DNA from 3 places in the [Ruminococcus] lactaris ATCC 29176 genome. Region 2 is predicted to be linked to each of the others. Evidence: predicted binding sites of a transcription regulator. Region 2 holds the regulator's gene; each other region holds the start of a gene.
What was found. The regulator HrcA, encoded in region 2, represses chaperone genes, less so after heat shock. The targets are predictions, from matches to a motif close to TGTTAGCACTCNNNNNNNNNGAGTGCTAACA.
Positions count from the first base shown of each region.

Region 1: a site for HrcA is predicted at 2,134-2,164, ahead of NQ541_RS00410 (Hsp20/alpha crystallin family protein). Genes of this name have one in related genera too.
Region 3: a site for HrcA is predicted at 4,875-4,905, ahead of htpG (molecular chaperone HtpG). Genes of this name have one in related genera too.

Region 1 covers NZ_CP102292.1:70,715-81,210, reverse strand. The annotation lists gene NQ541_RS00425 (lactate utilization protein) at 1-276, opposite strand, end outside; gene NQ541_RS00420 (metallophosphoesterase) at 331-1,017, opposite strand; gene NQ541_RS13040 (hypothetical protein) at 1,285-1,470, opposite strand; gene NQ541_RS00410 (Hsp20/alpha crystallin family protein) at 1,514-1,966, opposite strand; gene NQ541_RS00405 (LamG-like jellyroll fold domain-containing protein) at 2,285-5,860, opposite strand; gene feoB (ferrous iron transport protein B) at 6,050-8,395, opposite strand; gene NQ541_RS00395 (MATE family efflux transporter) at 8,540-9,904, opposite strand; gene NQ541_RS00390 (4'-phosphopantetheinyl transferase family protein) at 9,897-10,496, opposite strand, start outside.
Region 2 covers NZ_CP102292.1:877,624-888,119, forward strand. The annotation lists gene NQ541_RS04060 (DNA internalization-related competence protein ComEC/Rec2) at 1-1,966, shown strand, start outside; gene holA (DNA polymerase III subunit delta) at 2,031-3,017, shown strand; gene lepA (translation elongation factor 4) at 3,125-4,939, shown strand; gene hemW (radical SAM family heme chaperone HemW) at 4,972-6,144, shown strand; gene hrcA (heat-inducible transcriptional repressor HrcA) at 7,027-8,076, shown strand; gene grpE (nucleotide exchange factor GrpE) at 8,104-8,769, shown strand; gene dnaK (molecular chaperone DnaK) at 8,817-10,496, shown strand, end outside.
Region 3 covers NZ_CP102292.1:2,225,867-2,236,362, forward strand. The annotation lists gene NQ541_RS10400 (uracil-xanthine permease family protein) at 1-1,185, shown strand, start outside; gene NQ541_RS10405 (DUF5721 family protein) at 1,249-1,761, shown strand; gene htpG (molecular chaperone HtpG) at 2,657-4,747, opposite strand; gene NQ541_RS10415 (peptidylprolyl isomerase) at 5,018-5,536, opposite strand; gene thiC (phosphomethylpyrimidine synthase ThiC) at 5,676-6,986, opposite strand; gene thiD (bifunctional hydroxymethylpyrimidine kinase/phosphomethylpyrimidine kinase) at 7,038-7,829, opposite strand; partial or broken gene thiE (thiamine phosphate synthase) at 7,908-9,347, opposite strand; gene thiW (energy coupling factor transporter S component ThiW) at 9,351-9,869, opposite strand; gene NQ541_RS10440 (ABC transporter ATP-binding protein) at 10,219-10,496, shown strand, end outside.

The DNA.
Region 1 (10,496 bases), 810 kb from region 2:
TGCCTTTAATGCGATCTCATGGCGTTCTTCCACTGTAGCAGCTTTATCTCTGTCATAAAATACATAATCATCGGAACAGACTGCATCGATCAGACCGCACTCTCTCACCGAAGCTGAACCGCCCATATTGATCGTACTTCCCTTTGGAATCAGTTCCAGTGCTTTCTTCACTGCTTCTTCTTTCGTCTTCACATAATATGCTTCCATATTTCTGGATTCAAGTGCCTTGACAACTCTTTTGCCAAGTGCCTCATTTCTCATCTCTCTGACATCCATTTTTTGACCTCTTTTCTTTTATGCAGTAAAACCAGTATACCACGAATTTCTTTTTTATGTTGTTAAAATCTCTGCATCCGCAACGTAATATTCTTCCCCCGTTTCCAGGCAGAGACATCCCAGTCGTCCTCCAAATGCAGGAAATGCCGCTCCACAATCTATATCCGTCAGCCATCCATCCTCACTGTGCCAGATCTTTGCCGGTCGATTCGTATTTCCACGAATCGTAAAAGCCGGTACATGACCGACCACCGAATGATATCCGGGAATCCCTTTCCCCCGATCAATCATTTCAGTACTCCAAAGCATTCGTTCTTTTCTTTTCCAAAATGAAAGCACCTCTTCTGTACAGGCATGGGCAAGAAGCCAACATTCCCCATCAATCCTCAGCTTTTTATATAAAGGCATTTTCCTCATAAATTCCACATATTCCGGCAGTCTTTCCCTGGTTCTGCGACTGTCCATCAGAAAATCATAAGTATTATAATAGTACCGGTTGTGAATCTTATCCGGTACTGTATCATACCAATCCACAAATGCGTCCTCATGATTTCCTTTTAATGCAATGATATTTTTCCGTTCCATTGCCAGATCCAGCACACCTGCCGGGTCAGGTCCCCGGTCAATCAGATCTCCTAAAACATAAAGTCTGTCTGCCTCTGAAAATGCAATCTTTTCCAGCATCTGATCCAGAAGATGACCCATTCCATGCACATCAGAGATTGCGTATGTTCTCCCCATCTGCTTTTCCTCCCTGCCTTTTCAACAGTTCCCGAATTGTATATGCCACACCAGATTCTATATTGGACTTTGTTATATACTTTGCAGCCTTTTTACTTCTTCGTCTCCATTTTCCATTGCAACCGCTGCTCCAATTTCTGCGTTCCTGAAAAGTATACCTTTTTTCTTCAAAAAAAGAAAGAGCCTGATGTGATATGACCTCAACTTGCATCACACCACACCGGACTCTTTCTTATATTATACTTTTGTTATCTTAAGATACCAGGGTTAAAAGGTCTGACACCACGTGTGCTCGCACACTAGTGGTAGAATGACCTTGCGACCCGCCCCAATATGAGCATAAAAGTGGGGCGTAAGCACCACGATATGCGAATGTTGGGTAGGATTGTGGGAGCACGTAGTGCGTAACAATCCGTAGGTATCATAGTCGGGGGCTTTTGACCCCGACATCATCTTAACTTATACTCCGCTCCATTCTACAGAGTCAGCAATCCGATCAACCCTCAATTGCGATTGTCTTCTTTGCCTCTACTGCTTTTGCAGGTTTCTTCGGAACAGACAATTTCAGGATACCGTTCTCATATTTTGCTTTGATATCTTCGTCTGTCAGATTCTCACCGACATAGAAGCTTCTCTGCATTGCTCCGGCATAACGCTCCTTACGGATGTATTTACCTTTCTTATCTTCCTCGTCTTTATCAAGACCCTTAGCTGCAGATACGGTCAGGTAACCGTTCTCAAGTTCAATGCTGATCTCATCTTTCTTAAATCCCGGAAGATCAATATCTACTTCATATCCCTCATCATGTTCACGGATATCTGTCTTCATCATGTTCTTAGCGTGCTTACCATATAACGGATTTTTCTTTCCCCAGAAATCCTGCTCAAATGGGAAGTTCATCCAATCATCATCAAATAAGTTTTCTCCAAAAATACTAGGCATCATCATAAGTCATTTCTCCTTTCAATGCTAACTTTGTTGCCCCTGCGGGAAATCCCACAGTTTATATAAGCTGCTTTCGCAGTTGTTGCCAGAACAAACCTGGATGACTTTTTCTTATTCTCTGCTCTTTATTTCTTTGTCTTCCTTTGTTCTAGTTATTATATAGCACGTATTGTTAGCACTGTAAAGTGTTGAGTGCCAATTTTTTTAAATTTTTTTCTAAAATCCTTATCTACATGATGCCAGGGTCAAAAGGTCTAAGCCCACATGAGCTTGCTCATAGGTGGGTGAAAGACCTTAGGATCCTGGCATCTTTTTATTAAATTATCTGTTTTTTCTTATAATATTCAATCTTTTTTTGCCAACTCGAATTATTGTTCCAGCCATTACAACCAATGTCATCCAAAGAATCGGTGTTGTTTCATCACCTGTTACCGGAACCTTATTTCCATTCGGTTTCTCTGGGGTTCCAGGTTTCTCTAGGTTTCCAGATTTCTCTGGGTTTCCAGGTTTCTCTAAGTTTCCAGGTTTCTCTGGCTTTCCAGGTTTTTCCGGTTTCCCCGGTTTTCCAGGCACGTCTGCTTTTTCCAATGCAGCAATAGCATCTTCAATTCTCTGAGCCATAGCATCAACTTCTGTCTGCTCATCAATCTTCTTACCACGTACAACTGCGGCAATTGCTTCTTCTACCTTACTGAAATCCTTATAGTCTTTTTTATTTAGTTTCTCTGCTTCGGCAATGGCTGCATCTACCTTTCCATACTCTGCATCTTTCATAATCAATTCAGCTTTTGCAGCTTCCAAATTAGTCAAAGCTTCATTAACTTGCTCTTGAGTTGCTTTTCCATCTGCTAAAACTTCATTTGCAGCCGCTAATTCATCTGCAATCACATCAAAGTTTTCATAATACGCTTCATTTAAACCAGCCACTGCATCTACTGCTGCCTGCAATTCTGATTTATCTGCTTCAGGTTCTACTGCCTTTGCAATTCTTACAATCACAAAAGAATGTTTCTTCAGATTGATGATTGGATTCCCTTCCAATTCAACTTCTGCATCTTCTGTAACCTGCACAGCTGTAGGCTCATCCGGTGTATTTGCAGCTGTAATAGAATCTGTTTCCAGCTTTTGGATTGTCATCTTATTCCCTGCAACATCAGTTCCTTCTATCTGTAATGCAATATTACGATCTCTTTCTCTGTCTGCATTAACAAGCGCAATATACAAATTTCCTTCTGCATCTTTACTTGCAAGAGCTGATAATGTTTCTGCTCCGTTTGCCATGGTAGGAACTTCACTAAATTCCGTTTTTACGATATTATCCCCAAATCCAGAGTTCAACATTTTAAATACATACGCTGATGGTGTTGAAAAGAATGTAAACGTACCTTCTCCAGTTGTTGTATTTGCATCCGCACCCTTAACCACCTGGATAACCGCCTGCTGTGTTGGTCCTAAAGAATCTTTGCCATCACTATACCAATCCGAGAGACAATGTTTTTGAATATAAGGACTTCCCATGCGAACATATTCCATTAATACTTTTGCAATATAAATCGCATGCGTCTGCGACCGCAGCTGTGCCTCTGTATTATTATAAATTCCAAACTCACTGATAACCGGAACTTTTCCTTTTGGCTCTAACAATGCCATCTTATTTTTGACCTTGCCGATTCCACTGACTTCCGCACGCTTCATTGCATTATCATAAAATGCATTTGCATCATTTCCCCCATCAACATGGTCTGAATATGGATGAATTGTCATTCCGTCATACCACTGTTCCGCATTTTTCTCCTCCATCTTATTGATAAAGCCGACCGTTTCATAACTCGTATAAACATTTGCTGTATGTTTTGTACCTTCTATTTTATTGATTTTAGCTGTTGTATCTTTAATTGCTTTCGAAACAGTAATAAATCCATCCCGTTTCACAGAATATGTAGCATAAATATTATTTCCGGCTGTAGGGATTTTACCATTCTTGCCATCACCAAACTTGATGGCACCTGTACTATAATCTACTTCACAATGTGTATCGTTTGGTCCTGATTGACTCAAATCTTCTACCACAGTCCAAGGAGTAAGATGTCCATCTGTTCCGACTTTTACCTGTACACCTTTTTCCATAGCTCTAAACTTTGAATCATCTATAATTTTTCCGTCTTTGTATTCTCCTCCCGGATTTATATTTGCATATCGCAAATATCTTACTTGATTAGGTGAACCATCACTCTGTGATGCTGTTTTATTCCAGTCTTCTTCTTTCACAGTATATCGATCTGTAATCTGTATTGTTCCACCTTCTATGTATGCATCCTCTACACCTTTATTCTGAGCATATTTTGTCCAATATTCTTGAGATGCTGTTCCATCCTCTCCGCCAAGGTTCATCTCATTTCCAATTTCAAAATATCTTACATTATATGGCTCTGTATGACCATTATCTGCACGTACCTGCGCCCAATCAATTCCGCCATTTGGGTTTGTACCAACCTTTGCATTTAAGTACTCTACAAGATCTGCTGCATCTTGTGCATTTCCCCGTCCTAAACTATATACATAAACAATCTCAGAATCTACTTCGTCTGCAAAGGTTGCAATCTCTCCAATACCAAAATTGGGAGCAATTCCCCCCTGTCCCTGATTATTATAAAAGCCATGAATCTGTTTCTTTCTCTGTTCTTTCGGTCCTAAAGTCGTCTTCCAATTGAACAGATTAGAGATGGTACCACCCGGATAACGAATGGAGCCAAATCCTGCATCCTTATACAATTCTACAAATTCATCTTTCATCTTCATATTTTTAGAATCAAAGGTGCCATATCCATTAAACGCATAACGATGATTGATTCCAAAAATAGATTTTGAGTCGATATGCTGTGTTACTTCTTCTGTATTGATTTCCAAATCAATCGGCTGATTTGCCTTATAGTTTTCCATTGCCTTTGTTAGAGTATCTTTTGCAGATTTTAACGTCTCCATCACTGGAGTTCCTGCGGATGTCGCCTCTTTTGCCGCAGAAATCGCCTCCTGTAGTTTTACATGAAGTTCATTCTCCTCCGGCAAACTTCCACTGCTAAGTAACTTTTCGGCCTCTGTAATAAGTACATTTAAATCTACTTTATATAACTCTGTTGCTTTTTCTTCATAAAGGCTCTTTGCCTCATTGTCACTCAAAGCTCTATCATATACATATAGTTCATCAATAAATCCACGCATAGGATGAGGATCTGTAGAACCTGCACTTTTATGAGAACCTACTCTTAGGGTTAACACTTCATCTGTTGCACTATTCCCAATCGTTTTTGCAGTACCATCTAATTCCCCGTTAATATAATATTTTACGGTTTTAGCTTCTTGATCAAACACTACTGTAATATGCTGCCAGTCCCCCTTCTGTACAGCTTTTTCTGTTACTGCTGCACGCTCTCCATTAATAAATGTATCATACTTCCCATCTGATTTTAATGAAAGAAGAGTTCTTCCTGAACGATTTCCTTTATCTTCATGTTGTAAAAGAACCGCTGACGCATTTGTATTAGTCTCTGTGATACTTGTATCATATTTATACCACATAGAAAAAGAAGTTTGTCCGGTACCCGTATTGATATAATTTTCTAAGCTCATATATTTATCTGTACCTGTTCCAAACTTCAATGCTTTTCCAAAAACAGAATTTCCCGTTTCTTCTATTGTAATATCATGTAACACTCCTGTACTGCGATTTCCCTGATCACTTATATTTGAATCAAAATTCCAATGATCTTTTACATCGCTTTTCCATGATGTTTCTGCCGTAGTTTCAATGCTTTCCGCATATACCGGCACGCCCACCTGAACCAGCATAGTCAGTGCAAGAGCTGCACTTGCTACCATTTTCAAGCTCTTTTTTTTCATAAACTTCTCCTTTTTTCTTACTTTTTCGCTATCATTACATACTAATTTCCCCAAACCAGTACTTAAATCTTATCATTTTTCTTTTCTTAACTCAACCAATTCTTCTTGTTTATCAAAAAAAGAGAAAATGTGAATAATATTACACATTTTCTCTATCAGATTCAAAACCGATGTCTTTTTATTTTACCTCTATACTATTCCGAACATCACGCCAATTCCCTGTACGAGAAATGCCGCAACCCATGCAATAAAACATTGCCAGACTACTAACCCGACTGCCCACTTTCCGCCCAGTTCTCTTTTTACAGAAGCAATCGCAGCCACACACGGTGTATATAATAAGCTGAATACCAGCAAAGAGGCTGCTGCAAGCGGTGATAATACAGAAGCAATCCCTCCGCCGAACAAAACTTCCAACGTAGACACCACGCTTTCCTTTGCCATAAAACCACTGATTAAAGAGGTACAGATCCGCCAGTCTCCCAACCCCAACGGCCGGAAAATCGGTACTAAAAACCCTGATACTGCTGCTAAAATACTTTTTGCCGAATCCTCGACCATATTTAAATGCAGATCAAAACTCTGCAAAAACCATACCACGATCGTTGCTATTAAAATGACAGAAAATGCCTTCTGAAGGAAGTCTTTTGCCTTCTCCCATAAAAGCTGTGCTACGTTCTTTGCTCCCGGCATCCGATAATTCGGCAGTTCCATTACAAAAGGAACCGGTTCTCCCCTAAAAAGAGTCCCTTTATATAAGAAAGCAATCAAAATACCTGTCAGAATCCCCAATACATATAAGCCTGACATGATCAGACCACCCTTTTTCGGAAAAAAAGCACTGACAAAGAAAGAATAAATCGGTAATTTAGCCGTACAGCTCATAAATGGAGTCAGAAGAATCGTCATTTTTCTGTCTCTTTCACTGGTCAGGGTTCTTGTTGCCATAACTGCCGGAACCGTACAACCAAATCCAATCAGCATTGGAACGATACTTCTTCCTGAAAGTCCGATCTTACGAAGCAATTTATCCATAACAAATGCAACCCGGGCAATATAACCGCTGTCTTCCATCAGTGAAAGGAAGAAGAACAATGTTACAATAATCGGCAGAAAGCTCAGTACGCTCCCCACACCCGTAAATATTCCGTCAATGACCAGACTATGGATCGCCGGATTTACATCCAGGTTCAGCAATGCTGTATCCACAACTGCTGACAACTGATCGATTCCATATTCCAGTACGCTCTGCATCCATGCTCCGATCACGTTAAATGTCAGATAAAATACAAGTACCATGATCCCGATAAAACATGGAATCGCCGTATATTTTCCAGTCAGAATGCGATCGATTTTCTCACTCCGAACACGCTCCTTACTTTCTTTTGGCTTCACAACCGTCTGCTCACATAACCGTTCAATAAAATCAAATCTCATATCAGCGATTGCCGCACTGCGATCCAGCCCTCGCTCCTTTTCCATTTGAACTACAATATGCTCCAGCATTTCCAGTTCATTCTGCTCCAACTGCAACTGCTTTAAGATCAACGGATCTCCTTCAATCGCTTTTGTTGCTGCAAACCGAACCGGTAAACCTGATTTTTCTGCATGATCTTCGATCAGATGACTCACCGCATGAATACAACGATGCACTGCTCCGTTATGATCATTCATATCACAAAAATCCTGACGCAATGGATGCTCCTGATATCTGGCAATATGAACCGCATGCTTTACCAGTTCTCCAACGCCCTCATTTTTTGCCGCTGAAATAGGAATCACCGGAACTCCCAGCATCGCTTCCATCTGATTAACATCAATCGATCCCTGGTTTCCAAGTACTTCATCCATCATATTTAATGCAACAACCATTGGAATATCCATTTCCAAAAGCTGCATTGTCAGATAAAGATTCCGCTCAATGTTCGTCGCATCAACAATATTAATAATCGCCTTCGGCTTTTCGTTCAACACAAAATTTCGTGAAACGATTTCTTCACTACTGTAAGGTGACATCGAATAAATTCCGGGCAAATCCGTTACCTGCGTATTCGGATAACCCTTAATAGAACCGTCCTTTCTATCCACTGTTACCCCCGGGAAATTTCCAACATGCTGGTTCGCCCCGGTCAGCTGGTTGAATAATGTTGTCTTTCCGCAGTTCTGGTTTCCCACTAACGCATAGGTCAGTCTTGTCTCCTTTGGCAATGGGTTCTCATCTTCTTTGGAATGATATTTTCCTTCTTCACCTAAGCCAGGATGCTCTGAAGCTTTAATATTCTGTCGTCCTTCATGACTTCTGCTCCGCTTTCTGATCGGCTCCACCTCGATCTGATCTGCCTCTGCAAGTCGGAGTGTCAGCTCATAGCCATGAATCTGCAATTCCATCGGATCTCCCATAGGTGCAAACTTCACAACAGTTATCTCCGCTCCCGGTATCATTCCCATATCCAGAAAATGCTGCCTTAATGCACCTTCTCCACCAACCTTGCAGATCATCGCACTCTGCCCGATTCCAAGTTCCTTTAATGTCATATCCACTCTCTCTTTTCCACTTCTCTTCTTTTGCTTCTTTCATAAATGAATGCTATTTTGTTTCATTATAACAGTTATTGATAATTTTTACCATTAACAAGTGCGGAAAAGGTTAGAATTTTTATACCTTATTACATCTTCCTGTCACTGATTCGTCTTCCTCATTATATAGAAATAATACGGCACCAGCGGAATCAACGCAGAGATCCACGCTGCCGGGTCTGCCAGGCACACACCGGCAAAACTTGCCCTGCCCGATACAATATAGACAATCGCTGCCCTGGCGATTAGTTCAAAAACTCCGCCCAGCATCGGTACAAGACCATATCCAAGTCCCTGCAAGGTATTCCGATACAGGAAAATACTTCCTAAAAATGGATAACACCAGAAGACCATCCGAAAATAAGTAACTGCCGCACTGACTACCGCAGTTTCTGACGGATTGATAAACAGCCAGGTCATATATCTTCCAAAGAAGAAAACCAGTACCATTGCAAAAATACTGTATCCCCAGATCATAAACTGCGTACAGCGGACTCCCTGTCTGACGCGGTCCATTTTCCCTGCACCACGGTTCTGTCCTACATAAGTTGCGATTGTAGCACCAAAAGCAACAAATACCGTCATAATAATATTTTGCAGTTTACTTGCCGCTGAAAATCCTGCCATGGCATTTTCTCCATATACATTGATCGCACCTTGCACGATGATTGTTCCGATTGCCGTGATCGAGAACTGTAATGCCATCGGAATACCCAGTGCCAGAAGCCTTCCCCATGCAGAAAGAGAAATCTTAAAGTCCTCTTTTTTCAAATGCAGGATCGGAAACTTCTTTATAATATAAATCAGGCAGAGTACTGCGGAGATTCCCTGTGCAATGACAGTTGCATACGCACATCCTTCGACTCCCATGCCGCCAAAAATAATAAATGCCACATCCAGTGCCACATTAATCACCGCTGAAATAATCAGAAAATACAACGGTGACTTTGAATCACCCAACGCACGCAGAAACGCAGCAAGTGAGTTATATGCGGCTGTTACGATCAGACCTGCATAGATAATTCCCATATACGCCTTTACATCCGGCATGATCTGATCGGAATAATTCATCAGTCTCAGGATCGGTTCATTTGCAAACCCAAATCCGATGGTCATCAATAATGCAAATCCAAGTGCAAGATAAACCGACATTGCCACATAATGCCGCATCCGGTCATATTGCTTTGCCCCAAACCACTGAGATACAAGAATCGCAAATCCACTGCTCAGTCCGTTCAGCCAGCCCGTCACAAAAAACATCAGAGACCCCGTACTTCCAATCGCTGCCAATGCCCGTACCCCAAGGAACTGTCCGGCGATGATCGAATCTGCCACGTTATAAAACTGCTGGAAAATATTTCCCAGAAACATCGGGATCATAAACTGCACGATCAGCTTTGCAGGACTTCCCGTTGTCATATCATGAATTGTCTTCGTTGCCTTTACAGCACTGTTATTTTCACTCATGCTCCATCCACTCCTTTTCTTTTGTCGTAATTTCCCTGATCACAATTTTCTCTGTCGTTATTCTCTCATCTGCCTGCGACTTTTCCACGCAGACCGAAAGAATCCATTTCTCCTTTAACTTACATTGCATTGCCCCGACTTTTTCATCCGTACACGGAACTTCCCTCCATCCCGGATCCAACTCCGGCTGAAATGCAAAATCCGTCAGCTTTACCGTCATTCCCTGCCCACTTTGCTTCACATAGCTTTCCTTTAAAGTCCAAAAACGGTAAAAAATTTCCTTATATTTTTCTTTCTCTGCTTTGTTCCAAAAAAGAAGTTCCTGCTCTGCTCTGTCAAATACCTTCGGAATAACTTTTTCCTTCACTTCTCTGATCCTTTCAACATCCACTCCCGTTTCCGTATCACTGAATACACAGACTGCCAGTCCTTCGCAATGACTGATATTAAAATGAATTTCCGGGTGATTCCGCAGATATGGCTTTCCATGCTGCCCGTAGGATAATCTGTCTCTATTCAATTCCATTCCATAAAGTTCTCTCAGTCCGACCGCAAGCAATTCTGTTCCTGCTTTATGCTCCGTCCTGTGCTT
Region 2 (10,496 bases):
CAATCCCGGTAATTTTGATCAGAAAGAGTATTACAGAAAGCAGGGTATTCATGTAAAGGTCAGGGCGGATACGCTGGAGAAACAATCGGAAAAATCTTTGCTGTATGACCGGATAAAAAATGAAATGTGGAAGTGGAGAAAAAAACTTTCAGGACAGCTTCAGACAAAGATGGGATCTTATTATGGCGGGACGATGAGTGCCATTTTACTGGGAGAAAAGAGCGGGCTGGATGAGGAGATGCGGAAACTGTATCAGAAAAATGGAATGGGACATCTTCTTGCGATTTCTGGCCTGCATATGTCATTGATCGGAATGGGACTCTATTCCTTTCTGCGAAAAGCCGGTACTTCCTTTTTCACTGCGGGGATGGCGGGCAGTAGTTTCCTGTTATTGTATACCGGGATGACAGGGAATGGAATTGCAAGTCAGAGGGCATGGATTATGTTTGCAATGCGAATGGGAGCAGAAATAACTGGAAGAGAATACGATGCACTGACCGGACTGGCAGCAGCCGCAGTATGGATCTGCCTGAGACAGCCGTTGTATCTGACAGATGCGGGATTTTTACTTTCTTTTGGTGCAATTTTGGGGATAATTCTGATAGAACCGGTGTATGCGGGGGAAAAAGCGGAGAAGGAAAAGAAGGAGCGGGAAAAGAAGCCGGTTTTCCTGAAAGGACTTTCAGCAAGTTTTGCAGTGAATACGGTACTGATGGGACCGGTACTCTGGTTCTATTATGAGATTCCGGTATACTCGGTCATTCTCAATCTGGTGGTAATCCCGCTCCTGCCGGTTGCCATGGGAGCAGGGCTTTTGGGGTTGGGAATCCTCCGGTTTTCAGAACGGGCAGGTGGTGGATGTCTGAATCTCTGCAAAGCAATTCTGTGGATCTATGACAGAATCGGAGAACTGGCTGCCCGGCTGCCTGTCAGCCGGTGGGTTACAGGAAAACCGCCACTGTATCTGCTTGTGCTTTACTATGGGCTGATACTATTGATCTGCATCTGGTTTTACCGGCTGAAAGAACGAAGAACAGAAAAGGAACAAAGAAAAACAAAATCGAGAGAAAGATGGGTGGGGGTGCCGGGAATCCTGCTGGTGTGTCTTAGTGTACTGCTGCCAGGAAGCTGCTGGCTGATGCATCAGGTGCAGGGGCAGGTCACAGTGACAGTACTGGATGTGGGGCAGGGAGATGGAATCTGTATCCGGATGCCGGGAGGAAAGAACTGTCTGATAGATGGTGGAAGCAGTGATGTCAGTTCCGTCGGAGCATACCGGATCGAGCCATATCTCCTTTATTGTGGAATCAGAAACATTGATTATGCATTTGTGAGTCATGGAGATGAGGATCATATCAGCGGAATCCGTGAACTGCTGCAAGATCAGAAGCTTGGGATCGGAATCAGGACGTTAGTACTTCCGGCAGAAAAATACTGGGATGAGAAATTAAAAGAGCTTGCTGTGCTGGCGGCAGAAAATGGAACAAGGATCGCAGAGATACATGCCGGAGAGCAGGTCGTGGACGGAACAGGAGAACAGAAGATGAGCCTTCGATGCATCGGCCCGGAAATGGTACTTTCCGAAAGCGGAAATGCTGCATCCATGGTACTGCAGGCAGAATATGGAAACTTTTCAATGCTTCTGACCGGAGATGTGGAAGGAGCAGGGGAGAAACAACTGGTCAAAAGTGGAAGACTCGGAAAATGCAGGATACTGAAAGCAGCACATCACGGTTCAAAAAATTCAGGTACAGAAGAGTTCCTTGATGCAGTTGAGCCGCAGATTGTTTTAATTTCAGCAGGACGGGGAAACCGTTATGGTCATCCACATGAAGAAACGCTGGAACGGTTAAAAAGCAGAAACTGTCAGGTTTATTCAACACAGCAGTGTGGAGCTGTCACGATCCAAAGTGATGGAAAGAAACTGTTTTTCAGCAGAAAATGTGGTGGCGGTGGCAGTGACTGAGGAAAAATATCTTGCGTGATATCCCTTGTCAAACTGTCTGTTTATCTTATATAATAGAAGAGCTATGAAAAAGTTGAATGAAGATTTTAAGAGTGGAAAATTTGAGCAGGTATATCTTTTATATGGTGAAGAGGGATACCTGAAGAAGCAATATAAAAAGCGGTTTATCAAGGCGATGATCCCGGAGGGCGATACGATGAATTATGCCCATTATGAGGGAAAGAATATTCCGGTCAAAGAGGTGATTGATCTGGCTGAGACGATGCCTTTTTTTGCGGAAAAAAGGCTCATCGTATTTGAAAATACCGGATTTTTCAAGACTGCGGCAGGAGCAGAACTGGCAGATTATATCAAAGAGATGCCGGAGACAACCTATTTTATTTTTGTAGAAGAGGAAGTCGACAAGCGGAATAAGCTTTATAAGGCTGTGAATACAAAAGGATACGCAGCCGCACTGACCATGCAGGATGAAGAGGTCCTGAAAAGGTGGATCGGGCAGATCTTACGCAGAGAAGGAAAAGAAATGTCCGGAGCGACCATCTCTTATTTCCTTGGAAAAGTCGGAACGGATATGGAAAATATCCAGAGAGAGCTGGAGAAAGTCATATGCTATGGGATTGACAAAGCTACACTTACCAGGGAAGAGATTGATGCAGTGTGTGTAACGCAGCTTTCCAACCATATTTTTGATATGGTGGATGCGGTAGCGGCGGGGAATCAGAGAAAGGCACTGGATCTTTATTATGAGCTGATCGCACTGAAAGAACCGCCGATGCGGATTTTGTATATGCTGACGAGGCAGTACCGAAGCCTTTATTTTGTAAAAGCATTGATGAATCAGGGGTATGGGAAAAAAGAAATTGCATCCAAAGCCGGACTGCATCCGTTTGTAGTCGGGAAAAGTATGGTACAGTGTAAGCGGTTCAGGATGGGACAGCTCAGGCAGAGTATGGAAGAAGGTGCCGGACTGGAACAGGCTGTGAAGACCGGAACTTTAAGTGAAAATCTGGCGGTGGAGCTTTTTATAGTGAAGCAGTCAGAAAAGAGATAAGAGCGGAGCAGAATGAGGTGTAGCCGGAACGGCGTGATAACGTGTAAGCAGAACAGGGAATAACCAGAAAGAAATAAAAGAGACAGAGATAAGATGGAGGGCGAACATTGTCAACGATTGATCAGAATCATATAAGGAACTTTTGTATCATTGCACATATCGATCATGGAAAATCCACACTGGCAGACCGTATCATTGAGATGACGGGACTGCTCACAAGCCGTGAGATGCAGTCACAGGTGCTGGATAATATGGATCTTGAGAGGGAGCGTGGAATCACGATCAAGGCACAGGCAGTGCGTACAGTTTACCGGGCAGACGACGGAGAGGAGTATCTTTTCAATTTGATTGATACACCGGGACATGTGGATTTTAATTATGAAGTTTCGCGAAGTCTGGCGGCCTGTGACGGAGCAATCCTGGTAGTCGATGCGGCACAGGGGGTTGAGGCTCAGACGCTGGCAAATGTATATCTGGCACTGGATCATGATCTGGATGTGATGCCGGTCATCAACAAGATTGATCTGCCAAGTGCAGAGCCGGAGCGTGTAAAAGAAGAGATTGAGGATGTCATTGGAATTGATGCGGAAGATGCACCGTTGATCTCAGCGAAGACAGGACTGAACGTGCATGAAGTCCTGGAGCAGATTGTGAAAAAGATTCCGTCACCGGTAGGAGATCCGGATGCACCACTGCAGGCACTGATCTTTGATTCTAAATATGATTCTTATAAAGGAGTCATTGTCTTCTGCAGGATCAAAGAGGGAACGGTCAGAAAGGAAACTCCGATGCTGATGATGGCGACCGGGGCGAGAGCTGAGGTTGTGGAAGTCGGAACATTTGGTGCGGGACAGTTCATTCCATGCGATGAACTGGAAGCAGGAATGGTCGGATATATTACGGCAAGTCTGAAAAATGTAAAAGATACCCGTGTGGGAGATACGATCACGAATGCAGAGCGGCCATGTGCTGAACCATTGCCGGGATATAAAAAAGTAAATCCTATGGTTTATTGTGGACTGTATCCTGCAGATGGAGCTAAATACCCGGATCTGAGAGATGCACTTGAAAAGCTGCAGCTCAATGATGCAGCATTGCAGTTTGAGGCAGAAACTTCTGTTGCATTGGGATTTGGATTCCGTTGTGGATTTTTAGGACTGCTTCATCTGGAGATCATTCAGGAGCGTCTTGAGAGAGAATATAATCTGGATCTTGTAACAACTGCACCGAGTGTTATTTATAAGATCCATAAGACAAACGGGGAAGTTATTGACCTGACAAATCCGACCAATATGCCTGATCTGTCAGAAATTGAATATATGGAAGAACCGATGGTAAAAGCGGAGATCATGGTAACATCTGAATATATCGGAGCCATCATGGATCTTTGTCAGGAACGTCGCGGAGTTTATCAGGGCATGGAATATATCGAAGAGACAAGAGCTGTGCTGACCTATCATCTGCCATTAAATGAGATTATTTATGATTTCTTTGATGCATTGAAATCGCGTTCCAGAGGTTATGCATCCTTTGATTATGAAATGCTGGGATATGAGCGTTCAGAACTTGTGAAACTGGATATCCTGATCAATAAAGAAGAAGTGGATGCACTTTCCTTTATTGTTTTTGAGGGAAGTGCTTATGAACGTGGAAGAAAGATGTGCGAGAAGCTGAAAGAAGAAATCCCACGTCAGCTCTTTGAGATCCCGATCCAGGCAGCAGTCGGAAGTAAGATCATAGCACGTGAGACAGTAAAAGCAATGAGAAAGGATGTTCTTGCCAAGTGCTACGGCGGTGATATTTCCCGTAAGAAGAAACTTCTGGAGAAGCAGAAGGAAGGTAAAAAGAGAATGCGTCAGGTAGGAAATGTTGAGATTCCGCAGAGTGCATTTATGAGTGTCCTGAAGCTGGACGATAACTAAAAAAAGTATTGATCTGAAGTTTATATGAATTTATGAATAATATGAAAAAAAGAGATTTGGAACTGTATCTTCACATTCCTTTCTGTGTAAAAAAATGCAACTACTGTGATTTTTTCTCAGCAGCAGGAAGCAGAGAAGAGCAGGAAGCATATGTGCAGGCAATGATACAGGAAATACGCGGTTATAAAGACAGTCTTCACTCTTATGAGGTGAAGACTGTCTTTCTCGGAGGAGGAACACCATCCCTTCTGTCAGAAAGGCAGGCAGAAGAGCTTTTTCAAAGTCTGTATGATAGTTTTACAATTCAGAAAGATGCTGAGATCACGATGGAAGTGAATCCTGGTACAGTGAACCTGGAAAAGCTGAAGCAGTATAAAGCAGCAGGTGTGAACCGTCTAAGTCTTGGGTTACAGTCAGCCCGGAATGAAGAACTGCAAAGACTGGGAAGAATACACACGTATGAAGATTTCCTTGCTACGTGGAACTTTACAGAAAAGGCAGGATTTGAGAACCGGAATATTGATCTGATGTCGGAACTTCCGGGACAGACGATGGAGTCATGGGAAGATACGCTGGAAAAAGTGATCGCTCTTGAACCGGAGCATATATCGGCATACAGTCTGATCCTGGAAGAGGGAACAAGATTTTATCATTGGTATCAGGAAGGAAAGTTTGATTCCGGTGAATGGAAACTCCCGTCGGAGGAAGAAGAATATCGGATGGGGGAATGGACAATAGAACGGCTTGCAAAGGCGGGAATGGAACGTTATGAAATTTCAAATTATGCAAGAACAGGACAGGAATGCAGGCATAACCTGGGGTACTGGGACAGAGTGGAGTATCTTGGGATTGGTGCAGGTGCATCCTCTCTTCTCAGAAACAGAAGGTTTTCACATATAAGGAACAGAAAGACTTATATAGAAGCAATCCATGAAAAACAACCCATTGAAACAGAGGAAGAACTTTTGTCAGAAGAGTCTCAGATGGAAGAATTTATGTATCTGGGCTTACGGAAAGTGAATGGAATTTCAAAAGAAAAATTTGAGCGAACCTTTCAGAAACCGATCAGTGAAGTATATGGAACTGTCATAGAACACTTCCAGGCAGAACATTTATTAGAATGTAAGGGAGATCGCATTTTTCTGTCTCGCAGAGGGATGGATGTAAGTAATTACGTGCTGGCGGAGTTTTTGCTGGGAGAATAAATTTGTATTTGTTGGGGTGATACGCTTGGAAAGCAGAAAACTTCTATATGGCAGAGCGGACGCGGAAAGCAGGATATTCCTTCGCGGTGCAGGCCCGCTTTACCTCAGCCCGTTGACCGTTTGTAACTCGAAAGTGGAAATCTTCGTGCAAAGGCACTCGATTTACTTTCTCTAACAAACGCTGCAAAGTGTCTTCGGAACGCTCCTGCTAATGCACCTGCTCAGGAACACCCTGCTTTCCGCTGGTAGTCACAGCAAGAAGTTTTTTTCTGACTCCACAGCGTAGTCACTCAACAATACAAATTTCAAAAGGATAGAAAAAGCCGGATGGCTATTGACTAAGATATTCGATCGTAAATATTAGACAGTAGATATTGTATTTACTATTTGACTAATCATTTATCTTAGTTGATAGCCTTCCGGCTCTTTATTTCTTATTGAAATTTCGTATTTGTTGAAAGAAAATATCCTGATGCGAGGAAAGCTTTCTGACTTGAAACGCCCAATATCCACACTTGTTGTTGCGTGAGCAGTGCATTGACAGGGAGCGTTCCGAAGACACTTTGCCCAACTTGTTAAGGAACGTAAACAGGAGTGCCTCTGCACGAATGTTTCCACGTTCCTGTTACAAGTTGTCAACGGGCTGAGGTAAAGCGGGTCCTGCACTGCGATGCAACAACAAGTGTGGATATGGACGCATTTCTGTCAGAAACACTTCCTGCTGTCGCGATATTTTCACCCCAACAAATACAAATTTTTAAGAATCACTGTTGACAAACGGAAAATGAGGTGCTATCTTATTACCTGTAAGGTGTTAGCACTCAAAAGCAGGGAGTGCTAATAAGCCGAAAGAAAGAGAGTCAGAGAACGGGAGGAAGAGTGATGGCAATGGATGAAGCATTGACAGAAAGAAAACTTACTATATTAAAAGCTATCATTCAGAATTATCTGGAGACCGGTGAACCGGTTGGTTCAAGAACTCTTTCAAAGTACACTGACCTGAAGCTCAGTTCAGCTACGATTCGCAATGAGATGGCGGATCTTGAGGATCTTGGATATATTTTCCAGCCACATACTTCTGCAGGAAGGATACCGTCGGATAAAGGCTATCGGTTCTATGTGGATCTGCTGATGGAGAAAAAAGAACAGGAGATCAGTGAACGTGAGGATGCTCTTCTTGAGAAGACTGACAAAGTAGAAAAAGTATTGCAGCAGGCAGCAAAAGTTCTTGCCTCCAATACCAATTATGCAACGATGGTTTCGACTCCGGTCAACAGTCGCAATACTTTGAAGTTCATTCAGCTTTCCCAGGTGGATGAAGAGCAGATCGTAGCGGTGATCGTACTCGGTGGAAATGTAATTAAGAATAAAATTATTGAAGTAGGCGAAACCTTAAGTAATGAGAACCTGTTGAAGCTGAATATGCTTCTGAATACAACACTGAACGGACTGTCGATCGATCAGATCACATTGGGACTGATCGCCAGGTTAAAAGAGCAGGCAGGAATCCACAGTGAAGTGATCGGACACGTTCTGGATGCAGTTGCCGAGATTATTCATGTAGATAATGATATGGAGATCTATACAAGTGGTGCGACAAATATTTTCAAGTATCCGGAGTTGAGTGATAAGCAGAGTGCACAGGAGATCATCAGTGCTTTTGAAGAAAAGCAGCAGTTGGCAGATCTGGTCACAGAGACGCTTGCCAGTGAGGAAAATCACGGGATTCAGGTTTATATCGGAGATGAAGCTCCGGTGAAGACGATGAAAGACTGCAGCGTGGTAACAGCCACATATGAACTTGGAGAAGGCATGAAGGGAACGATTGGAATTATCGGTCCGAAAAGAATGGATTATGAACATGTCATGAAGACGCTGAAGACCCTGCAAAGTGAGTTGGATGCGATTTATAATAAAGAACCAAAAGGATAGAAAGGTAGAAAGCTGGTGACAGAGAACATGAGCAAAGAAGATATGGTGAAAGAGGCTGTAGAAGAGGCGAAAGCAAAAGCTGAAGCAGAAGAAACCAATGCTACAACGGCAGAGGCAGAGGAAGCTGCTGAAGCAGAAGCAAAGGAAGATGCCGAAGATACAGCAGAAGCCGGAGAAGAAACCGGATCTGAAGAGGATCAGGGAGAAGAAAAATCCGGTGAGAAAAAAAAGTTCTTCGGAAAGAAAAATAAGAAGGACAAAAAAGACGAGAAGATCGAAGAGTTAAATGATCGTATCACTCGTCAGATGGCAGAGTTTGATAACTTCCGCAAGAGATCAGAAAAGGAAAAGTCCCAGATGTATGAGATCGGTGCGAAAGATATCATAGAAAAAATTCTTCCGGTCGTTGACAATTTTGAACGTGGATTAGATTCCATACCGGAAGAGGAAAAAGGTTCTCCGTTCGCAGAAGGAATGGAGAAGATCTACAAGCAGCTTATGACGACACTGGATTCACTTGGAGTGAAACCGATCAAAGCTGTTGGTCAGGAGTTTAATCCTGATTTCCACAATGCAGTCATGCATGTGGAGGATGAAGAATTCGGCGAAAATGTTGTTGCTGAAGAATTTCAGAAAGGCTACATGTACCGTGAGAGTGTTGTAAGGCACAGTATGGTAAAGGTAGCAAATTAATTTGAGTTTTATCAAAACCAGAGAATAAATAGAGGAGGAAATTTATCATGGGAAAAATCATTGGTATTGACCTTGGTACAACAAACAGTTGCGTAGCTGTTATGGAAGGTGGACAGCCTACAGTTATCGCAAATACAGAAGGTGCAAGAACAACACCGTCTGTTGTAGCATTTACAAAGACAGGAGAGCGTCTCGTAGGAGAACCTGCAAAACGTCAGGCAGTTACGAACGCTGCAAGAACGATCTCTTCCATTAAGAGAGAGATGGGTACAGATTATAAAGTAGATATTGATGGAAAGAAGTATTCTCCACAGGAGATTTCAGCAATGATCCTTCAGAAATTGAAAGCGGATGCAGAAGGATATCTTGGAGAGAAAGTAACAGAAGCTGTTATCACAGTTCCGGCTTACTTCAACGATGCTCAGCGTCAGGCTACAAAAGATGCCGGTAAGATTGCAGGACTTGATGTAAAGCGTATCATCAACGAGCCTACAGCAGCAGCTCTTGCTTATGGTCTTGACAACGAGAAAGAGCAGAAGATCATGGTATACGACCTTGGTGGTGGTACATTCGATGTATCTGTTATCGAAATCGGTGACGGAGTTATCGAGGTTCTTTCAACAGCAGGTAACAACAGACTTGGTGGAGATGACTTCGACCAGAAGATCACAGATTATATGCTGGCAGACTTCAAGGCAAAAGAGGGTGTAGATCTTTCAACAGATAAGATGGCTCTTCAGAGATTAAGAGAAGCAGCAGAGAAAGCTAAAAAAGAACTTTCAAGTGCAACGACAACCAATATCAACCTTCCGTTCATCACAGCAACAGCTGAAGGACCGAAGCATTTCGACATGAACCTTACAAGAGCTAAATTTGATGAACTGACAAGAGATCTTGTAGAGAAGACACAGGAGCCGGTAAGACGTGCACTTTCTGATGCAGGTATCACAGCTTCCGAGCTTGGTCAGGTACTTCTTGTTGGTGGATCAACACGTATCCCGGCAGTTCAGGAAGAAGTGAAGAGACTGACAGGCAAAGAGCCAAGCAAATCTCTGAACCCGGATGAGTGTGTAGCACTTGGTGCTTCCGTACAGGGAGGTAAACTTGCAGGAGATGCAGGTGCAGGCGATATCCTTCTTCTTGATGTAACTCCACTGTCACTGTCTATCGAGACAATGGGTGGTGTGGCTACAAGACTGATCGAGAGAAATACAACAATTCCGACAAAGAAGAGCCAGATCTTCTCTACGGCAGCAGATAACCAGACAGCTGTAGATATCAACGTAGTACAGGGTGAGAGACAGTTCGCCAAGGATAATAAATCACTCGGACAGTTCAGACTGGATGGAATCCCGCCGGCTCCACGTGGAGTACCGCAGATTGAAGTTACATTCGATATTGATGCAAACGGTATTGTAAATGTATCTGCGAAGGATCTTGGAACAGGTAAAGAGCAGCATATTACGATCACAGCAGGTTCTAATATGTCTGATGACGATATCGATAAAGCTGTGAAAGAAGCAGCAGAGTTCGAGGCTCAGGATAAGAAACGTAAAGAAGCAATTGATACAAGAAATGAAGCCGATGCTATGGTATTCCAGACAGAAAAAGCAATTCAGGATGTCGGAGATAAACTGGATGCAGCAGATAAGGCAGCCGTAGAAGCTGACGTACAGGCATTGAAAGATATCCTTGCAAAATCTGCACCGGAAGAGACATCTGAGGCT
Region 3 (10,496 bases), 1.3 Mb from region 2:
CAGTGTGCTATGTTTGCTGCCGGAATCGGTACATGTATGCAGTTGTATCCGATCTGGAAGATTGGATCAAGACTTCCTATTGTAATGGGTGTCAGTTTTACATTTCTCGGAAGTCTTCTGATGATCTGTACTAATCCCGAACTCGGATATGAAGGAATGATCGGGGCAGTCATCCTTGGCGGTATTTTTGAAGGCCTGGTTGGTTTAAGTGCCAAATACTGGAAACGTTTTCTTACTCCTGTGGTATCAGCCTGCGTGGTCATCGCCATCGGTTACTCCCTGCTATCCGTCGGAATGGATTCCTGGGGCGGTGGTAATGGTGCAGAAGACTTCGGTTCCTGGTATCATTTACTGATCGGACTGATCACACTGGTTGTATGTCTGGTTTCCCGTTATCTCCTGAAAGGTGTCTATAAGAACCTGAACATTCTGGTCGGACTGATCGTCGGATATATCATTTCTGCACTTTTTACAGTTACAGGGGTCGCAAAAATGATCAACTTCTCCAGCATCGGAACAACCATCCACCAGGTTGGATATTTCAGTCTTCCGAAACTGGTCTTCTTCACGGATCACAAACCGGTCTTTGATCTTGGGGCTTTTCTCACGATTGCGATCGTATTCCTTGTATCTGCCGCAGAGACAACCGGTGCTACAACGGCTGTTGCAACCGGTGCTCTCCACCGTGATCTGAAAATGGAAGAACTGCAGGGTTCTCTTGCTGTAGACGGCTTTTCCAGTGCCATTTCCGGCTGCTTCGGATGCCTTCCGCTGACTTCTTTCAGTCAGAATGTAGGACTGGTGACCATGACCGGTGTAATCAACCGATTTACGATCCTGATGGGAGCATTAATCCTGATTCTTGCCTCTCTTTTCCCGCCGCTGGGAGCATTCTTCAACTCTCTCCCACAGGCTGTTCTTGGAGGCTGTACTGTTATGATGTTCGGATCGATCATGTATGAGGGAATCAAGATGCTGAAAGAATGTAAATTCGATGACCGGACAATGATCATCGTTTCCCTTTCTTTTGCAATCGGTGTCGGACTGACCCAGACTTCCGGAAACTTTTTCTCCGCCTTCCCATCTGAAGTCGGTGATATTTTCAACGGAAATGCAGTTGCAGGAGTTTTTGTTGTCTCCCTGCTCTTAAGTCTGATCCTGCCAAAGCACAAAGAAGAAGCTTAATTTATTAAGTTTTCTGATCTGCATGGAGCAACGAGACTTTATTTTCCCGAAAGGATTTTAACTATGATTTCACTGACATTGACGAATGTTAAAAAATTTATGTCCCAGCTTCTGATGACAGAGACTTTCGACCGCTTTTCTTTTATTGAAGGCGAGATCGTAACTTTTAACACGTTCAAACTGGATGGATATCTCCAAAAAGATTTTTTTGATGCACCGGACGGATACGAATCTGAATCTTCTCCCACTCCTTTGGAAGAATATTCCCGCTGGGGAGATATCCGGGAATTTTGCTTTTCCCTCATCAAAGGAAAGCGGACACCTTTGAGTTTCCGCTTGATCCTGAGTCTGTCACCGGATAATATCGTCCGGCTTATGGAGCAGACTGTTCCTGAAATGTCCCCGGAAGATGTGCAGGGACTTTACCTGAATCTGAAATTCGACGGTATGCATCTGACCTGTATTACCGGAACTTCTTTCCGTACTTTTACAATGGATAAATCTTTAGAACATGCCTGGGATGAAATGGTAAAGAAATTCTTTCTAAAAAAAGAAATTGAATTTGAGATTGCGTAAGGAAGGTAAATTTGTATTTGTTGGGGTGAAAATATCGCAACAGCAGGAAGTGTTTCTGACAGAAGAGCGTCCATATCCGCCCTTGTTGTTGCATCGCAGTGCAGGACCCGCTTTACCTCAGCCCGTTGACAACTTGTAACAGGAACGTGGAAACACTCGTGCAGAGGCACTCCTGTTTACGTTCCTTAACAAGTTGGGCAAAGTGTCTTCGGAACGCTCCCTGTCAATGCACTGCTCACGCAACAGCAAGGGCGGATATTGGATTTTTCAAATCAGAATGCTTTTCTCGCACCGGAACATTTTCTCTCAACAAACACGAAATTTCAAATAAGAAGTAGAAAGCCGGATGGCTATCAACTAAGATAAATGATCTGTCCAATAGTAAAGATGTCGGGGTCAAAAGCCCCCGACTTTGATGCTCATATCGGGGCGGGTTCTAAGGTCTTTCACCCACCTATGAGCAAGCTCATGTGGGCTTAGACCTTTTGACCCTGGCATCTAGTCAATACAATATCTACTATCTAATATTTACGATCGAATATCTTAGTCAATAGCCATCCGGCTTTTTTCTATTTTTTTTAAATTTGCATTGTTGAGTGAATACGCTGTGGAGCTAAAAACTTCTTATCGAGATGGTCAGCGGAAAGCAAGGTGTTCCTGAGCAGGTGCATTAGCAGGGAGCGTTCCGAAGACACTTTGCAGCGTTTGTTAGAGAAAGTAAATCGAGTGCCATTGCACGAAGATTTCCACTTTCGAGTTACAAACGGTCAACGGGCTGAGGTAAAGCGGGCCTGCACTGCGAAGGAATATCCCTGCTTTCCGCGTCCGATTCGTCACAAAGAAGTCTTTTTCTTTACAAGCGTATCTCCCAAACAACTACAAATTTAAACAGGTATTACTTTGTCAGTAACATCATAATCTCATTACTTCTCTGAACAAATGCTGTCATTTCTTCCGGACTTAACGGCTTATGTGCCAGCATTGCAAGATCATACAACTGCTTGCAGATGACCGGTACATTCTTGCTCCGCTTATGCTCTACAAGGAACTGTACCAGTGGATGATTTGCATTCAGTACCAGCGTTGCCTGACTGCCAAACATAGACGGATCCATTCCGCTCATGCCATACATCTTCATCATCTCCTGCATTCTTCTGTTCTCTTCTGACAGAACTGCCATTGATGCAACCTTATCATCTTTCAGCTTTTCAACTTTTACTTCCAGCTTATCATTACCAAGCTCTTTTCTGAAGATCTCCACCAGACTTTCTGCTGTCTTCTGGAATGCTTCTTTCTCATCTTCTGCCACTTCATCTTTCAGAGAATCATGCACATCTGCATCAATTCTTAAGAACTGAACTTCCTGATGCTTCTGCTCCAGATAAGTGATAAATGCAGAATCAATATTGTGCGTCAGGATGATCGCATCCTGTCCCTGTGCCTTGAACATATTGATATACTGGCTCTGCTGTACCTCATCGGTTACATAGAAAATCCTTGTCTTCTCCGGCTCTTTTTCAGCATCTGCATCCGTGGATTCTGCCTCTTCTGACTTTGCTTCTGCCTCAGTATTTCCTGCTTTTGACTCTTCATTCTTTGCAGCCTCTTCTTTTGCAGCTTCTTCCACCTCAGCCTCGCCTTTGGCTTCTTTGATGATATCTTCCAGTGTCAGATACTTATGCTCAAGATTCTTATAAAGCATGGAATCTTTCATCTTCTCACCGAATTTTTCATCTTTCAGGCATCCAAACTTGATGAACGGACTGATATCGTCCCAGTATTTTTCATAATTCTCACGGTCTGTCTTAAACATGCCATTGAGTTTATCTGCTACTTTCTTAGAAATATAATCCGCAACTTTATTTACGAATCCATCATTCTGCAATGCACTTCTTGATACATTCAGCGGCAGATCCGGGCAATCAATGACTCCTTTCAGTACCATCAGGAACTCCGGAATCACTTCTTTAATATTATCGGCAATAAATACCTGGTTGTTATACAGTTTGATCTTTCCTTCAATAGATTCATACTCTGTATTGATCTTCGGGAAATAAAGGATTCCCTTTAAATTAAATGGATAATCCATATTTAAGTGGATCCAGAATAATGGTTCTTTGTAGTCCATAAATACCTTGCGGTAGAACTCAATATATTCTTCCTTCGTACACTCACTCGGATTTTTTGTCCACAGCGGATGGATATCGCTGATGGAAACCGGGCGTCTTACAATCTTTGCCTTCTGCTTTGGCTCACCCTCTTCGCCTTCCTTTGGCTCTTCTGTGATATGCTCAACAACGGTATCTGTATCGAGTACATCAGCTTCATCAATGGTATCATACTCCGGTTCTGCATTTGCTCTGGAAAGGAAGATCTCTACCGGCATAAAAGAGCAGTATCTCTCAAGCACTTCTCTTGCACGGTATTCATTTGCAAATTCCAGGCTGTCTTCATTCAGATACAGAGTGATCTCACTTCCAACGGTCGTTCTGCTGCCTTCCTGCATCTCATACTCTGTACCACCTTCACTTGCCCAGTGAACCGGTTTTGCACCTTCTTTATAGGAAAGTGTATCAATCTGAACTTCATCTGCTACCATAAATGCGGAGTAGAATCCAAGTCCGAAATGACCGATCATATCATCCTCTGTCGTCTTGTCTTTATACTTCTCAAGGAACTGCGTTGCACCTGAAAATGCAATCTGCGTAATATACTCTTCTACTTCTTCCGCTGTCATTCCAAGTCCGTTATCAATAAATTTCATCGTCTTCTCTTCCGGATTGACAATGACTTCAATCTTTGGCTTATAACCCTCCGGGAGTTCATACTCGCCCATCATATCCAGCTTTTTCAGCTTGGTGATCGCATCACATCCGTTGGACACCAGCTCACGGACAAAAATATCATGATCCGAATAAACCCATTTCTTAATAATCGGGAAAATATTTTCGCTGTCGATTGATAAAGTACCTTTCTTAACTGCCATTTTACTGCACTCCTTTTTTATTTGTTCACAATCTGTGATCCTTTTGTATTCTTTCTGCATGCTTTTACATAGCATATTTATTACCTAATGGACATTCTAGTACAGCAAAATTTAAAAGTCAATAGAAAATTAGCACTCTTTTAAATAGAGTGCTAATAATTTTATAAAAATAATAAGATGTTGGGAGCAAAAGCCCCCAACAATGATGCCAACGGATTGTTTCGCACTACGCACTCCCACAATCCTGCCCAATATTCGCATATCGTGGGATTATACTGTCTCCGGCTCAGGATACTCTTCTCCAAATGTCTCCACAGTCACTTTTTTCATAACCTGCTTCTCCAGCGGACGGTCACTGTAATCGGTTGCTGTCTCAGCAATCTTGTTCACAACATCCATTCCCTCTGTAATCTTACCAAATGCGGCATAAGCTCCATCCAGATGCGGTGCTTTCTTATGCATGATAAAGAACTGGCTTCCTGCTGAATCCGGATGCATTGCACGTGCCATGGAAAGGACTCCGGCATCATGTGCGAGATCATTCGTCACACCATTCTGTGCAAACTCACCTTTGATCGAATATCCCGGACCGCCCATTCCGGTTCCGTCCGGGCATCCCCCCTGAATCATAAATCCGCTGATCACACGATGAAAGATCAGTCCGTCATAAAAACCTTTTTTTACGAGAGATACAAAATTATTCACTGTATTCGGTGCGATCTCCGGATACAGTTCTGCTTTCATAATATCGCCATTTTCCATTTCAAATGTAACTACTGGATTTGCCATAATAATTTCCTCTTTTCTTCTGATATTTATAAATCCTGTCTTCTAAAATATTGTAGCGGATTGCCCCATAAAGGTCAACCCGCCCATTCTTACAGAATATCAATATGATTGTTTTTACAAAATACCACTATGTTTGTTCTTACAGAATGTCAATATGTTCTCCTGCCAGTGCCTTATTCATACTGCGGACTGCACAGAATTTACCGCACATACTGCATGTATCGCTGTGGTCATCTTCCGGCAGACGGTCATCCCGGATTGCTTTTGCAGTTTCCGGATCTAATGCACATTCAAACTGTGCATCCCAATCCAGTACCCGGCGTGCATCGGCCATCTTATCATCAATATCTCTTGCATGTGGGATTCCCTTGGCTATATCTGCTGCATGAGCTGCAATCTTTGATGCAATAATTCCCTGCTTTACATCCTCAACATTTGGAAGGGCAAGATGCTCTGCCGGTGTAACGTAACAAAGGAATGCTGCTCCGTTCATTGCTGCCACAGCACCACCGATTGCTGCCGTAATGTGATCGTACCCCGGTGCAATATCCGTAACCAATGGTCCAAGTACGTAGAACGGTGCTCCCATACAGATCGTCTGCTGAACTTTCATATTGGCTGCTACCTGATCCAACGGCACATGTCCCGGTCCTTCTACCATAACCTGCACATTATGATCCCAGGCACGCTTTGTCAGCTCACCCAGGCGGACAAGCTCCTCAATCTGACATACATCGGTCGCATCTGCCAGGCATCCCGGTCTGCACGCATCTCCCAGTGAGATTGTCACATCATATTCTTCACAAATATCAAGGATTTCATCATAATATTCATAAAATGGATTTTCTTCTCCTGTCATGCTCATCCACGCAAAGACAAGACTTCCGCCACGACTGACGATATTCATCTTTCTTTTATGCTTCTTGATCTGATCGATCGTCTTTCTTGTAATTCCGCAGTGCAGCGTCACAAAATCTACTCCGTCCTGTGCGTGCAGACGTACAACATCCACAAAATCTTTTGCCGTCAGCTCTGACAGATCTCTCTGATAATGAATCACACTGTCATAAACCGGAACGGTTCCAATCATTGCCGGACACTCGCTTGTCAGCTTCTGACGGAACGGCTGCGTATTCCCGTGGCTGGAAAGATCCATGATCGCCTCAGCCCCGAGATTGACCGCACTCATGACCTTCTGCATCTCTATATCATAATCTTTACAGTCTCTTGATACTCCAAGATTGACATTGATCTTGGTACGGAGCATACTTCCTACCCCTTCCGGATCCAATGACTTATGTAATTTGTTCGCACAGATTGCTACTTTTCCCTCAGCCACCAGTTCTCTTAATTTTTCTACCGGCATAAATTCCTTTTCTGCCACGATCTTCATCTGCTCTGTGATGATTCCCTTCCTTGCCGCATCCATCTGCGTCGTATATTCTGCCATTTTTCCTCTCCTTTTCTGCTTATTTGTCTCTGATTTTTTCTTTAGAACTACTTATTCAAAAATTATTTTTCCCAGTGTATGATCCATCGGTCCCGAACCTGCTCCTAAATCCAGTTGTTCTTTTAATGCCTCCGTCAGATATTCTTTTGCCTTCTGCACCGCCTCTTCCATTCCTACACCTTTTGCAAGATTCGAGGCGATCGCACTGGAAAGAGTACAACCGGTTCCGTGGGTATTGGGATTTTCCACCCGCTCACCACAGATCCAGACTTTTTTCTCCCCCGTACAGAGGAAATCATTTGCATCGTTGATCCGATGACCACCTTTCAATAAAACTGCACAGCCATACTCCTCTACAATCTTTTCCGCTGCTGACTCCATATCCTGTGCATTTTTAATCTTCCTTCCGCTAAGCACCTCTGCCTCCGGGATATTCGGTGTGATCAGCTCCGCCAGCGGAAAAAGCTCTTTCTTCAGAGATTGCTCCGCATCTTTCTGTATCAGCCGATGACCACTGGTTGATACCATCACCGGATCAAGAACGATATGCTCTGCCTGATATTCTTTCAGCTTTTCTGCCACAACATGAATGATTTCCCCGGAAGAAAGCATTCCGATCTTCACAGCATCCGGGCGAATATCTGTAAAAATACTGTCTATCTGCTGCCCGGCAAACTCCGGTGTCACTTCCATGATTCCCTGTACTCCGGTGGTATTCTGTGCCGTCAATGCCATGACAGCACTCATTCCATACACACCATTGGCTGCCATTGTCTTAAGATCTGCCTGGATTCCTGCTCCTCCACTGCAGTCACTTCCTGCGATGGTAAGCACCTTTTTCATTTCAAATGCTTTCAAAAAACGTCGCACCATCTCCGGCTTGTCTTTTGCTGCAAATAATCCGCTCACTACAGCTACTCCGTCAATGCCTGTTCCAGTCAGTTCTTTTATATTTTCTGCGGTGATTCCGCCGATGGCTACAACCGGGATCTCCACTGCCTCGCAGATTGCACACAGTTCCTCTTTCGCAAGAGTCGTCACATCTGACTTGGTCTGACTTCCAAAGACTGCACCGCATCCAATGTAGTCTGCACCTGCCTTTTGTGCCTGCAGAGCTTCTTTTACATTATGGGCACTGCCCCCGATAATAAAATCTTCTCCCAGCAGTTCTCTCGCCTTTTCAATTCCCATATCAGACAGCCCCACATGAACTCCGGCTGCACCGATCTTTTTGGCAAGATCCGGCCGGTCATTTACAATCAATGGCACATGGTGCTTTCTACAGATCTCATTTAATTTCTTTCCTTCTGAAATAATTTCTTCATCCGAAGCGTGTTTCTCCCGGAGCTGTACACACGTCACGCCTGAACGCACCAGTGTCTCCACTACTGTCTCCAGTGTCTCGCCTTCCGCGAGCCATTTTCTGTCTGTCACCGCATAAAGCCTGAGCTGCTCCGGTGAAATATATCTTTTTTTGTTCTGTTTCATCCTGCTCTGCACCTCCATTCTCCTGCCTCGCTCCATTTCCATCTTCAATGACAAAGCATCCAGCAGCCTTATCTGAAAACTTCCTATTCCTTCCTCTTTTTCATCCACAGTCTCCCCGGCTCTTTCCGCACAGTGTCGCCATGTTTCAGCCGCTTCAGCCGCGGCCTCAAAAGAGTCTGTTCCGTCTCCGCATTTTAATGCACATAATGCGGAAAGCATACAGCCGCTTCCGGTAATTCTGCAGATTCGTCCATCCCCTCCTGAGATAACTTTCACTCGTTCTCCATCAGAGATCACATCCTGCTCCCCGGTCATACAAACCGTACAACGATATTTTTTTGCCAGTCTGACTGCCAGCCTCCGGGCTTTTTCCAGCTCCAGTTCCAGTGAGCTTTCTACTCCACCACTCTGGATTCCTGAAAATACTGCATCACCATCCTGCTGACAGCTTTCTGCCGTTCCTTCTATTTTCTGCCTTTCAGTTCCTAAAACCAGAAATTCCTTTTCATCCTCTGCACGCAATAATGCAGACGCTTCTTCCTGATTGCATCTTATAATAGAAGGAACGACCGATTGCAGAAGCTGTCCGATCTTCTTTCTCCGGAATTTGCTGGCCCCTGCACCGACCGGATCCAGCACTACCGGATGCCCCAGTCTGTTCGCACATTTTCCGGCAAGAATACAGGATCTGATCTTTCTTTCGTCCGGCACACCGGTATTCAGTAAAGTGGCCTGACAGATCGCCGTGATCTCTTCCACTTCCTGTTCATCCTGTGCCATGACTGCACTTCCGCCTGCAGCCAGAAGTACATTCGCCACACTTTGCATCGTAACCGGATTGGTAAGGCAGTGTACTTTTACATTCTTTTCCATTTATTAATTCTCCCTCATCTGCTCCAGGACATGGCTTTTTTCAAGAACCCGAAGGACGATATACGCTAAAATACTTCCTGCAAGCGTGGAAATAAAAAATGGAATCATATAAACCGTAAAGCCTCCCGGCTCAAGCCCCATTAGAAGCTTTGCCACCGGATAAGCTGCAAGTCCTCCCAGTACTCCTGTCCCAAGTGCTTCTGCGATACATGTTACATCCAGCCGTTTTGTAAAATGATAAACGATTCCACAGCACAATGCCCCTACCATACTGCCCGGAAAAGCAAGCAGGCTTCCAATTCCCATGAGATTTCTCAGAAAGCTCGCACAAAATGCGATCCCCACTCCCCACCATGGTCCAAGTATTACTGCGGCAAATACATTTACCATATGCTGTACCGGTGCACACTTACTTCCTGCTACCGGCACGCTGAGCAGACTGCCCGCAACGGCTGCCGCTGTCAGCAGACCTGCAACCGCCAGTTTTGCTGTTGTACTATGCGTTGTCCTGTTCTTCTGCATTTTATCCCTCCTACTCGTATGAAATGATGTCATGAATCAGAAGATAGAAAAAAGAGACTCCCATAGGGGAATCTCTGCTGCTTTTTCGCTATTTCCCTACGTTGGCATTATCCAAATCAGGTTGCGGGTCGAAACCAGTCAGTCTCCTCTCAGCCGGCTTCAGCCAGCTCCCCTTCTTCATCGGTATGATTATATAACGGTTCTTTCTTTTTTTCAACTCTTGTATGGTTGAATTGTACAATTTTACTTTCCTTTTTTAGTCACTCGTTACATTGCCCTGAAAATAAATCAGGTTTATACTGACTCTATGAGTTATTTAGTATTTTATTGATTTAAGGAGGCACTCAAAATGGCAAGTTTATCCCTTAAGGGTATCCAGAAAATTTATCCTAACGGATTCCACGCAGTAAAAGATTTCAACCTTGAGATCGCAGACAAAGAGTTTATCATCTTTGTAGGACCTTCAGGATGTGGTAAATCTACAACTCTTCGTATGATCGCCGGACTGGAAGATATTTCAGACGGAACATTCAAGATCGACGGAAAAGTAATGAATAATGTTGAGGCAAAAGACCGTGATATCGCAATGGTATTCCAGAACTACGCTCTGTATCCTCACATGACGGT